Lichenihabitans psoromatis: one gene and its partners. The protein of the gene in region 1 interacts with the protein of each later gene in a pairwise test. Links are inferred from orthologs where the notes say so. Each region holds a gene or a part of one and is shown in the gene's direction. Other genes may lie near its edges.

What was found. The genes of interacting proteins can lie anywhere in the genome.
Region 2: the proteins of EY713_RS13780 (region 1) and EY713_RS10660 interact in binary tests that used the Escherichia coli proteins (3 or more experiments, as listed by UniProt). The link is inferred for Lichenihabitans psoromatis from one-to-one orthologs.
Region 3: the proteins of EY713_RS13780 (region 1) and mtgA interact in binary tests that used the Escherichia coli proteins (3 or more experiments, as listed by UniProt). The link is inferred for Lichenihabitans psoromatis from one-to-one orthologs.

Annotation. Positions count from the first base shown.
Region 1 is NZ_CP036515.1:2,975,444-2,980,097, reverse strand. Bases 1-2,880 are described here. They hold EY713_RS13780 (peptidoglycan D,D-transpeptidase FtsI family protein), read left to right. Parts: upstream 1-491; coding sequence 492-2,270; downstream 2,271-2,880. Other genes in these bases: EY713_RS13775 (UDP-N-acetylmuramoyl-L-alanyl-D-glutamate--2,6-diaminopimelate ligase), read left to right, coding at 2,321-2,880; ftsL (cell division protein FtsL), read left to right, coding at 96-488; rsmH (16S rRNA (cytosine(1402)-N(4))-methyltransferase RsmH), read left to right, coding at 1-93. Also shown: more of EY713_RS13775, read left to right, coding at 2,881-3,715; EY713_RS13770 (UDP-N-acetylmuramoylalanyl-D-glutamyl-2,6-diaminopimelate--D-alanyl-D-alanine ligase), read left to right, coding at 3,712-4,654. UniProt on the Escherichia coli protein: Essential cell division protein that catalyzes cross-linking of the peptidoglycan cell wall at the division septum. Required for localization of FtsN.
Region 2 is NZ_CP036515.1:2,286,268-2,289,366, forward strand. It holds EY713_RS10660 (transglycosylase domain-containing protein), read left to right. Parts: upstream 1-374; coding sequence 375-2,825; downstream 2,826-3,099. Other genes in the region: EY713_RS10655 (CoA-acylating methylmalonate-semialdehyde dehydrogenase), read left to right, coding at 1-231; EY713_RS10665 (cation diffusion facilitator family transporter), read left to right, coding at 2,920-3,099. UniProt on the Escherichia coli protein: Cell wall formation. Synthesis of cross-linked peptidoglycan from the lipid intermediates.
Region 3 is NZ_CP036515.1:4,223,750-4,226,493, reverse strand. It holds mtgA (monofunctional biosynthetic peptidoglycan transglycosylase), read left to right. Parts: upstream 1-901; coding sequence 902-1,588; downstream 1,589-2,744. Other genes in the region: hemH (ferrochelatase), read right to left, coding at 1,598-2,731; EY713_RS19780 (glycine C-acetyltransferase), read left to right, coding at 1-819. UniProt on the Escherichia coli protein: Peptidoglycan polymerase that catalyzes glycan chain elongation from lipid-linked precursors. May play a role in peptidoglycan assembly during cell division in collaboration with other cell division proteins.

The DNA of each region.
Region 1 (4,654 bases):
AGGGTCGGCACCCGCACCGACGCGCCGGTCGGAGCCCTCGATCCGCGCTGGCTCGATCTTGCCCGGCTCCCCACCGTTCAGAACAGGCGGTAGCCATGTGGCGCTTCGTCAACATTCTCGCGGTCACGATCCTGGTGGCGTCTGCGGGCTACGCCTATTCGATCAAATACGAGACGATCCTGTTCGCCGAACAAATCATCAAGGCCAAGCACCAGATCGCCGACCAGCAAGATGCAATCGCCCGATTGCACGCCGAATGGGCGCTGCTGACCCGTCCGGAGCGACTGCAGGCCTTGGCCGAACAGCACACGAACCTTCGGATGCTGTCGCTTGACCAGATCGTGCAACTGTCCGAACTCCCCGACCGGCCGCCAAAGGTCGACACGATCGGCCGAAAGCTCGACTCGCTCGGCTTGGCCGAGCCGACCAACACGCCGCAGGATCGCCGCGCAGGCGGCAGCGTCGCGACTCCCTCCTCGGCGAGATAAGTCATGGCTGAATCGAACGTCGACTTCATCGAACCGGATCCCGCCGGGGCACCGAAGAGCCGCATGGCGCAGTTTCTCGCCGACGTCATGCGAACGCGGCTCGACAAAAGCAGCTCGCGCCTACGCCTCGTCGCGATCGGCTTCATCATGGTGTTCGGCCTGATTTCGGGCAAGCTGGTGCTGCTTGGCTTCAAGCCAGACAATTCGCAAAGCCTGAAGGGTGCGGCCGCAGAGGCCGTCTCAGGCGCCCGGCCTGACATTCTCGACCGCAACGGCGCCGTGATGGCGACCGACATCAAGACCATGTCGGTCTTCGCCGAACCGCGCCGCATCATCGACAAGGACGAGGCCGTCGAACTGCTGACGGCCGTGCTGCCGGATGTCGACGCGCACGACCTGCGGGACCGGCTTGGCTCGCGCAAAGGGTTCGTTTGGGTGAAACGCGGCATCACGCCGAGCCAGCAGGCGGAGGTTTATCACCTCGGCCTGCCCGGCATCGGCTTCCTGCCGGAGAATCGTCGCGTCTACCCGAATGGGCCGATCGCGGCGCATGTTCTCGGCTTCGCCAACCTCGACAATCAGGGCATCGCCGGTATCGAGAAATATATCGACGGACAAGGTTTGGCCGACCTGCACGGCGCCGGCTTCAAACTATCGTCCGACGACCTCAAGCCCATCACGCTGTCGATCGACCTCAACGCCACCCATGCGATGCGCGACGAACTCGCCAAGGGCATCGAGCATTTCAAGGCGAAATCCGGCGCAGCCGCGATCATGAACGTCAACACCGGCGAGATGATCGCTTTCGCGTCCCTGCCCGACTACGACCCCAATAATCCAGCCGAAGCGCTCAACCTCGATCCAAATCACATCAACCATCTCACGGTCGGCGTTTACGAGATGGGGTCGACCTTCAAGGCGATCTCGATCGCGATGGCGCTCGAGGCCAACAAGGTCACGCTGAACTCGAAGCTCGATGCGCGTGACAGCCTGCGTTACGGGCGCTTCACCATCCACGACTTCCACAACGAAGGACGGTTTCTGACCGTACCGGAAGTCTTCAAATACTCATCCAACGTGGGCACAGCCCGCATGGCCATGCTGGTCGGGATCGAGGGCCATCAGGCGTTTCTGAAAAAGATGGGCCAATTCGACCGGCTGCGGACCGAATTGCCCGAAAATGCCATGCCGCTGATCCCGAAGCCCTGGAGCGAGCTCAACACCATCACGGCCGCCTTCGGCCAGGGTCTCAACGTGGCCCCGTTGCAGGCCATGATGGCGGTGGCGGGCCTCGTCAACGGTGGCTACCTCATCAAGCCGACCTTCCTGCGCCGCGATTCGGACGACGTCCGGACGCAATATCCGCGCGTGGTGCGGCCCGAAGTGTCGGAAGAGCTACGCTACCTGATGCGCCTCAATGCTGCCGTGGGTTCGGCCAAGAAGATCAACATCCCGGGCTACTTCGCCGGCGGTAAGACCGGGACGGCCGATAAGATCATCCATGGCCGTTACGCCAAGGACAAGGTGTTCACCACGTTCATGTCGATCATGCCGGCCGATAAGCCCAAATACCTTTTCCTCGTCCTGATGGACGATCCGCAGGCTGTGCCGGGGACCTATGGCTTCCACACGGCCGCCTGGAACTCGGGCGAAGTCTGCGGGAAGATCATGGCTCGCGTCGCGCCCATTCTCGACATGCCGCCGAACTTCGTGCTGCCGCAGCAGCCCTTCCCTTATGTGGCGAAGCTCGGCATCGGCCTCGCAGACGTGATGCAGCCGTGAGGCTCGACGCGCTCTTGCCCGGAACGGCCGGTCGGCCCGACTCTGCGGCGATGGACATCGCGGCTTTGGCGTCGGACAGCCGCGCCGTCGTGCCGGGCACGTTGTTCTTCGCCGTTCCTGGAACCCGGCAGGATGGATCGGCTTTCATTCCGCAAGCGATCCAGCGCGGGGCCGTCGCCATCGTGATGGAAACCGGCGCGGCGCCGGTCACGTCCGCCGTGCCGCTCATCGAGGTTCCCGACATCCGCGTCGCGCTCGCTACGGCTGCGGCCGCCTTCACGCCCGGCCAGCCCGGCACCATCGTGGCCGTCACGGGCACCAGCGGCAAAACCTCCGTCACCGCCTTTCTACGCCAGATGTGGACGATCCTCGGCCAGCAGGCAGCCTCTCTCGGCACCATCGGGGTCGTGGCTCCGAGCGGCGCGGTCTATGGCTCGCTGACCACACCCGATCCGATCACGCTCCATGCGACGCTCGACAAACTCGGCCGCGAGGGCGTCACCCATCTCGCGGTCGAAGCCTCCTCGCACGGGCTCGACCAGCATCGGCTGGACGGGCTGCGGCTCGCGGCGGGCGGCTTTACCAACCTGTCGCACGATCACCTCGATTATCACGCCGACCTCGCCGATTATCTCCGGGCCAAGCTCCGCTTGTTCGACACGCTGCTGCCGGCCGGTGGCGCCGCCGTTATCGACGCGGACAGTGATGTCGCGCCAACCGTTATCGCGGCGGCGCAGGCACGCGGCTTGCGGGTGTGGACCACGGGCCGCGCTGGCCATGACCTTCGCTTGATCTCGGCCGAACCCGAGGGATTCGACACACGGTTGAGCGTCGAACATGCCGGTCACACCTTCGCTGTTCGGCTGCCGCTCGCCGGCGCGTTTCAGGTCGCCAACGCCCTGCTGGCGGCGGGCCTCTGCCTTGCCACGGGCAGCGAGCCCGAGGCGGTTTTCGGAAGCCTCGAACGGCTCGAGGGCGCGCCGGGCCGTCTCGAACGGGTCGGCAGCCACAAGGGCGCGCCGATCTTCGTCGACTATGCCCATAAGCCGGACGCGCTCGACAAAATACTCGAGACGCTGCGTCCCTATGCGCGCGGCCGCTTGACGGTCGTGTTCGGCTGCGGCGGCGATCGTGACGCGGCCAAGCGTCCCTTGATGGGCGCCATCGCGGTGCGGCGTGCCGATCGCGTCATCGTGACGGACGACAATCCCCGCTCGGAAGATCCGGCCGCCATCCGGCACGCCATCCTGGCAGCCGCGCCGGACGCGATCGAAATTGCCGATCGTGGCGCGGCGATCCGCATGGCCGTTGCGGACCTCTGCGACGGTGACGTGTTGGTGGTGGCCGGCAAAGGACACGAGACCGGCCAGATCGTCGGCGGAACCGTGCTGCCCTTTTCGGACCACGAAACCGTTCTGGCCGCCATCGCGGAGGCTCAACGATGACGCGCGATAAGCTCTGGTCCGGCTTCGGCCTCGTCACGCCGCTCGACGCACGCGTCGCCGGCCCCATCCCGACCGGTATTTCGGGCGTTTCGATCGACACTCGCACGATCGAGCCCGGTGATCTCTTCGTCGCCATCAAGGGCGACGCCAGCGATGGGCACAACCATGTCGCGACAGCCTTTGAAAAAGGTGCTGCAGCCGCCGTGGTCGATGAGAGCCACTACGATATGGAGCGTGGGCGCGGCTCACTTTATATCGTGACCGACACGCTGAAAGCCATGCAGAGCCTCGGCCGCGCGGCCCGCGCCAGAACCGACGCCAAAATCGTCGCGGTGACCGGCTCGGTCGGCAAGACCGGCACCAAGGAAGCGCTGCGCCTCGTGCTCAGCGGCGCCGGTGAGACCCACGCCTCGGCAGCATCCTACAACAACCATTGGGGCGTGCCCCTGACGCTGGCGCGCATGCCGCGAGCGACGCAATTTGGCGTGTTCGAGATCGGCATGAACCATGCGGGCGAGATCGAACCGCTGACCGCGATGGTCAAGCCGCATGTCGCCATCATCACGACGGTGGCGCCCGTCCATCTCGAGTTTTTCCGCTCGGTCTCCGAGATCGCCGACGCCAAAGCCGAGATCTTTTCCGGCCTTCAGCCGGGCGGCACCGCGATCATCAATCGGGACATCGACACGTTTTATCGTTTGCTGACCCGCGCCGAAGCCTCGCCGGCGGCTCGCGTGCTGACCTTCGGCGAGCATCCGGAGGCGGATGCACGCCTCGATTCGCTGACGCCGGAGCTCAATGGATCGAGCGTTCAGGCGACCATCCACGGCAGGCCGGTCCACTTCCGACTCGGCGCGCCGGGGCGTCACCTCGCCATGAACGCGCTGGCGGTTCTGCTCGCAGCGGCCGAGGTCGGCATCGATCCCTTCTTCGCCAGCT
Region 2 (3,099 bases), 690 kb from region 1 along the record:
GCAGCGCGCGACTTCGTCAGCAAAGTGCAGGTCGGCATGGTCGGGGTCAACGTGCCGATCCCCACGCCGCTGGCTTATTATTCCTTCGGCGGTTGGAAGCGGTCCTCGTTCGGCGACTTGAACCAGCATGGGCCGGATTCGATTCGGTTCTACACCAAGATGAAGACGGTCACGTCGCGTTGGCCGTCCGGCGTCAAGGAAGGTGCGGAATTCTCCATGCCAACGATGTGACCGGCATGGTCGGCTGGGTTTGCCCGGGAGGCCGACGGCAGCCCCGGCCAGCCCCGCCGTTCTGCTTCCGTACTCTTTTACCGGCCCTTAATCCGCCTGCATTACCGTCAAGACCATCCCCGGATCGGGGATTGAGACGCCAGATGCGGAACGGCCGACACCATGAACCAGGCGGAGACAGCGAACGCGACGGCCGCCGGGAGCCTCGGCTCGACCCGCCTCTCGGGCGACGGCCGGTGCGCGGCGAAATTCACATCTCGTCCGATGACCGGACTGCTCCTCCGCCGGCTCACGGCGGCACGGTACAGCGCGAGCGCGTCGAGCCCCATTTCCGAGCCCCGCTCTCTGCCGACGCATCCGTGAGCACACGCAAGGGCGCACGGTCCGGCAAGGGCGGCAGCCGCGATCGCGCGCCGTCCCGCCCGGCGCGGCGGCGGCGTTCGGTTCTCGGCCAATTATTCTCCTGGTGCCTCGTGCTCGGCATCTGGGCCTGCATCGGTCTCGTTGGGCTGGTCGCGTTCTATGCCCGCGAATTGCCGCCCATCGACCAATTGTCGGTGCCGAAGCGGCCGCCCAATATCGCCATTCTGGGTGAAGACGGCGCGGTGCTGGCCAACCGGGGCGATACGGGTGGCGCCGCCGTTCGCCTCGCCAACTTGCCGCCCTACTTGCCGAAAGCCTTTGTGGCCATCGAGGATCGGCGCTTCTACTCGCATTTCGGGATCGACCCGATGGGGATTGCCCGCGCGCTCACCCGGAACGTCGTGGGCGGCGGCGGGATGCAGGGCGGTTCGACCCTGACGCAGCAACTCGCCAAGAACCTGTTTCTGACGCAGGAGCGCACGGTGTCGCGGAAGATCCAGGAAGCCATTCTGGCAATCTGGCTTGAGCACAAATACACCAAGGATCAGATCCTCGAACTTTATCTCAATCGCGTCTACTTCGGCTCGGGCGCCTATGGGGTCGAGGCTGCGTCCCAGAAATATTTCGGCAAGAGCGCTCATGACGTGAGCCTGGCCGAAGCGGCGGTGCTGGCCGGTTTGATGAAGGCGCCGACCAAGCTGGCGCCCAACCGCAATCCGGCCGGAGCGACCGATCGCGCCGCCCAAGTGCTGAGCGCCATGATGGAAGAGGGCATGGTGTCGGATGCGGCCGGAAAGGCAGCGCTCGCTAATCCCGCCAAGGCCGTCAAGGAACGCGACGCCACCGCCATCAACTATGCGGCCGACTATGTGATGGATGTGCTGGCCGACACGGTCGGGGCAATCGATCAGGACATCGTGGTGACGACCACGATCAACCCGGCGATGGAGCAGGCAGGCGACCATGCGCTGGGGGACGAACTCAATGCGAAGGGCACCAAATATGGCGTGAGCCAGGGCGCGCTCGTCGCGCTTGATCCGACCGGCGCCATCAAGGCCTTGATTGGAGGCCGCGACTATGGCGACAGCCAGTTCAATCGCGCGGTTGCGGCCAAGCGTCAGCCGGGCTCCGCCTTCAAGCCCTTCGTCTACCTGACCGCGATCGAGAAGGGCTTGACGCCCGATACGGTTCGAGAGGATGGCCCCATCAACGTGAAAGGGTGGCAACCCGAGAATTACAGCCGCGACTATGCCGGCCCGGTGACGCTGACCAAGGCGCTGTCTCTGTCGCTCAACACCGTCGCGGTCCGGCTCGGGCTCGAGGTCGGGGCCAAAGCCGTGGTCAAGACCGCGCATCGGCTCGGCATCACGTCGGAGTTGCAGCCCAACGCTTCGATCGCGCTCGGCACCTCCGAGGTTTCGCCCCTTGAACTCGCCACCGCCTATGTGCCGTTCAGCAACGGCGGGCAGGGCGTGCAGCCCCACATCATCACCCGTGTGAAGACGACCGACGGAAAACTGCTCTACCAACGTAAGGCGACGGGCTACGGTCGCGTGATCGACCCGGTGGACGTTTCCATGATGACGGCCATGATGCAGCAGACGGTGTTGACCGGCACGGCCCGCAAGGCCGATTTGCCGGGATGGCAAGCGGCCGGCAAGACCGGCACCAGCCAGGATTGGCGCGATGCCTGGTTTGTCGGATATACGGGCGCGCTGCTGGCAGATGTCTGGGTCGGCAACGACGACGGCACCCCCACCCGAAAGGCGTCGGGAGGTAACCTGCCGGTCGAGATCTGGAGCCGCTTTATGCGGGCCGCTCTCAAGGGCACGACCCCGATTCCGATTCCCGGCGGCGTCTGGAGTGCTCCTTCATCCGTCACCGATCCTTCCGTCGATCCCGCAGCGGGGCCGGCTCCAGGCGGCCCTATGGCGTCGATGCCGGCGCGCGACCCGGCGACCGGCCATGCGGCGGACGCTGCTCCGACGACGCTCGGGCAATTGATTTCGCATGCTCTGACGGCACCGCCCCAGACCGCTGCGCGCCGAGCCGCCGGCGCCCCGATGCCGCTCGGCAATCTCCCCGGTCAGTCCGAGGCGTCGCCCGCTCGCAACAATCCGCCGCGTCACGACCCGAACGCCCTGCTGCCCCCGGCCGCGATCCCCTCACGAGAAGCGAACCAGCAGCCCGGCGATGACCGGAACTTGCTTCAACGCTTGTTCGGCGGCTGATCCCGCGCTAACGCTCCCCTGACGTAGGGCTCCGAACTCTCGGAGGTCGTGATGACGGTCGCGGCCCTTCGGGGCCGGTCGAGAGTGGAACCGGATGGACAGCATTCAACGCATCGCTTTGGGCAGCATCGGCGTCGGTCTGCTCGTCCTCGCGCTCAAATATCTCGCGTTTCTGCTCACCGGCAGCGTGGCGCTCTACTCCGACGCACTTGAAAGCATCATCAACGTCATCACGGCCGTCGCGGCTTTCATGGCGGTTCGCCTCAGCGCCAAG
Region 3 (2,744 bases), 1.2 Mb from region 1 along the record:
CAAGACGCAATCATTTCAGATGGGCTCAACCACGCCTCGATCATTGATGGCATCCGGCTCACAAAGTCCAAACGCTATCGGTTCGCTAACAGCGACATGACCGAACTCGAAGATCGATTGAAGGAGGCCGACCGCGACGGGGCTCGCTTCAAGTTGATCGTAACCGATGGCGTGTTTTCAATGGACGGGCACCTCGCACCGTTGGAGCCGATCTGCGATCTCGCGGAACGCTATGGCGCCATCGTGCTGGTGGATGACTGCCACGCGACGGGACATCTTGGCCCGCAAGGGCGGGGCGCAGCCGCGCTGGCCGGCGTGGTGGATCGGGTCGGCATCGTCACCGGCACGTTCGGGAAGACGCTTGGCGGCGGCATGGGCGGCTTCGTTGCGGCCGATCAGCCCGTGATAGACCTGTTGCGGCAACGCTCGCGCCCCTATCTCTTTTCCAACAGCCTTGCGCCGCCCGTGGCGGCCGGGTCGCTGAAGGCCATCGAAATCTGTCTCGAGGCCGACGATCTGCGCGACCGCCTCATGTCGCATACACACCGCTTCCGGGCTGGGCTTGCGGCCGCCGGCTTCGCTCTGCTCCCGGGCGAAACTCCGATCATCCCGGTCATGCTGCATGAGGCCACACGCGCCCAGGCCATGGCCAAGGCGCTCGATGAGCGCGGTGTGTTCGTGGCCGGATTCTTCTTTCCGGTGGTGCCAAAAGGCAAGGCACGGATCAGAACCCAGATGTCCGCCGCCTTGACCGAGGCCGACGTCGACTACGCGATCACGTCCTTTATTGAGGCCGGTCGGGACCTCGACGTGATTTGACCCGATCGACACGCCTGACAGGGTCATCAGACGCTCTGGTCGGGCCCACGGGCGCGATCTCTTCGACGATAGCGTCCTGAGCGTGGGCAAGCCCGGCGTTTTTCGGAGGCTGAACCGCATTCTGAACTGGATCGTAGCGGGTCTCGTTCTCGTGATGCTGCTGTTCGTCGCGGTTTTCGTCTACGACAGCACGCGCCCGGCGATCTCGGTTCTGATGATCAATCATTGGATCAGGGGAAAGACGGTCGATCGACAATGGATCCCGCTTGCCGACGTCTCGCCCCGGCTGATCGACTCGGTCGTCATGTCCGAGGACGGGCAATTCTGCAGCCATAACGGCGTCGATTGGCACCAGTTGCAGGACGTGATGGACGATCCCGACGGTCCCGCGCGGGGTGCGTCGACCATCACGATGCAGGTCGCCCGCAACCTGTTTCTCTGGAACGGGCGCTCGTTCATTCGGAAGGGCTTGGAGATCCCGTTGGCGCTCCTGGTCGATGCGCTCTGGAGCAAAAAGCATATTCTGGAGGTTTATCTCAACATCGCCGAATGGGGCGACGGGATATTTGGGGCGGAGGCGGCGGCGCGGCACGATTTCAACAAAAGTGCCGCGCAACTCACGACGCGCGAAGCCGCTCTTCTTGCAACCGCGCTGCCGAACCCGTTTCTCCGCAATCCCGCCAAGCCGAGCCGCAACCATCGCTATCTGGCTGAGATCAACACGGCGCGGACGCGGGACGCAGCTGAGTGGACCAGCTGCCTCCGCTGACCGACCGGTTCAGACGCTGGCGACGACCGGAACATCGACGGTTGCCGGCGTAGCGCCCTCGACCCAACCCATCAGCTCCCGCCGCACAATGGCCTCGATCACCTTCATGCCGCCGGCGCTATCGTTGAGACACGCGATGCGAGCGAATTTCTCACCGCCGCCATGCAGAAAATATTCGGCATTCTCGGCCCCGATTTCCTCGATCGTCTCGAGGCAATCCGCAGAAAAGCCTGGCGTTAGGACCGCCATGCGCTTCACGCCCTGCGCCGCCAGCGCCTTAATTGTCTCATCCGTATAGGGCTGCAACCACTCGGCCGGCCCGAAGCGCGACTGAAAGGTGATCTTAAAGTTCTCCGGCGTCAGGCCGAGCCGCTCACGCAACAAGCGGCCGGTCTTCACGCATTGGCAATGATAGGGATCGCCCTTCATCAGATATTGCTTCGGGACCCCGTGGAACGACGCGAGGATGACCTCCGGGACGAGATCGAGCGTCGCGAGATGCTCCGTCACCGATTTCGCCAGTTCCTCGATGTAGACCGGATCGTCATGGTAGGGCGGCGCGACCCGCAAGGACGGCTGCCAGCGCATCGCCATCAAAGCTTCGAAGACCTTGTCGCAGGCCGTGGCGCTCGTGGCTGCCGCATATTGCGGGTAGAGCGGCACCAGAAGAATGCGGTCGCATCCCGCAGCCGAAAGCTTGTCGATCGCGGATTTCATCGACGGGTTGCCGTAACGCATCCCCCATTCGACCACGACCTTGTCGCCGCTCGCGCCGAACAGGCCCGCGTCGATCGAGGCTTGAAGCTGCGTGGCTTGCCCTCGCGTGATTGTCTTCAGCGGGCTTTCATTCAGTTCCCGGTTCCATATCGTGTCGTAATCCTTGCCCTTGCGACCGGGGCGGATCGTCAGGATGATGAGGTTCAAAATGAGCAACCAGATGATCCGGGGGGTCTCGATGACACGTCGGTCGGATAGGAACTCGGAGAGATAACGGCGCATCGACCAATAATCGGTCGCATCCGGCGTTCCGAGATTGCTTAGCAGCACGCCGACCTTGCGAGTCTTCACGGCCGGATGGCCGGGCGGCAGCGGACCGGTGGCGGCCATACGCTCGGCCGTCGTGAATGTGGGAGACATGTTCATCGCAGACCCTTCG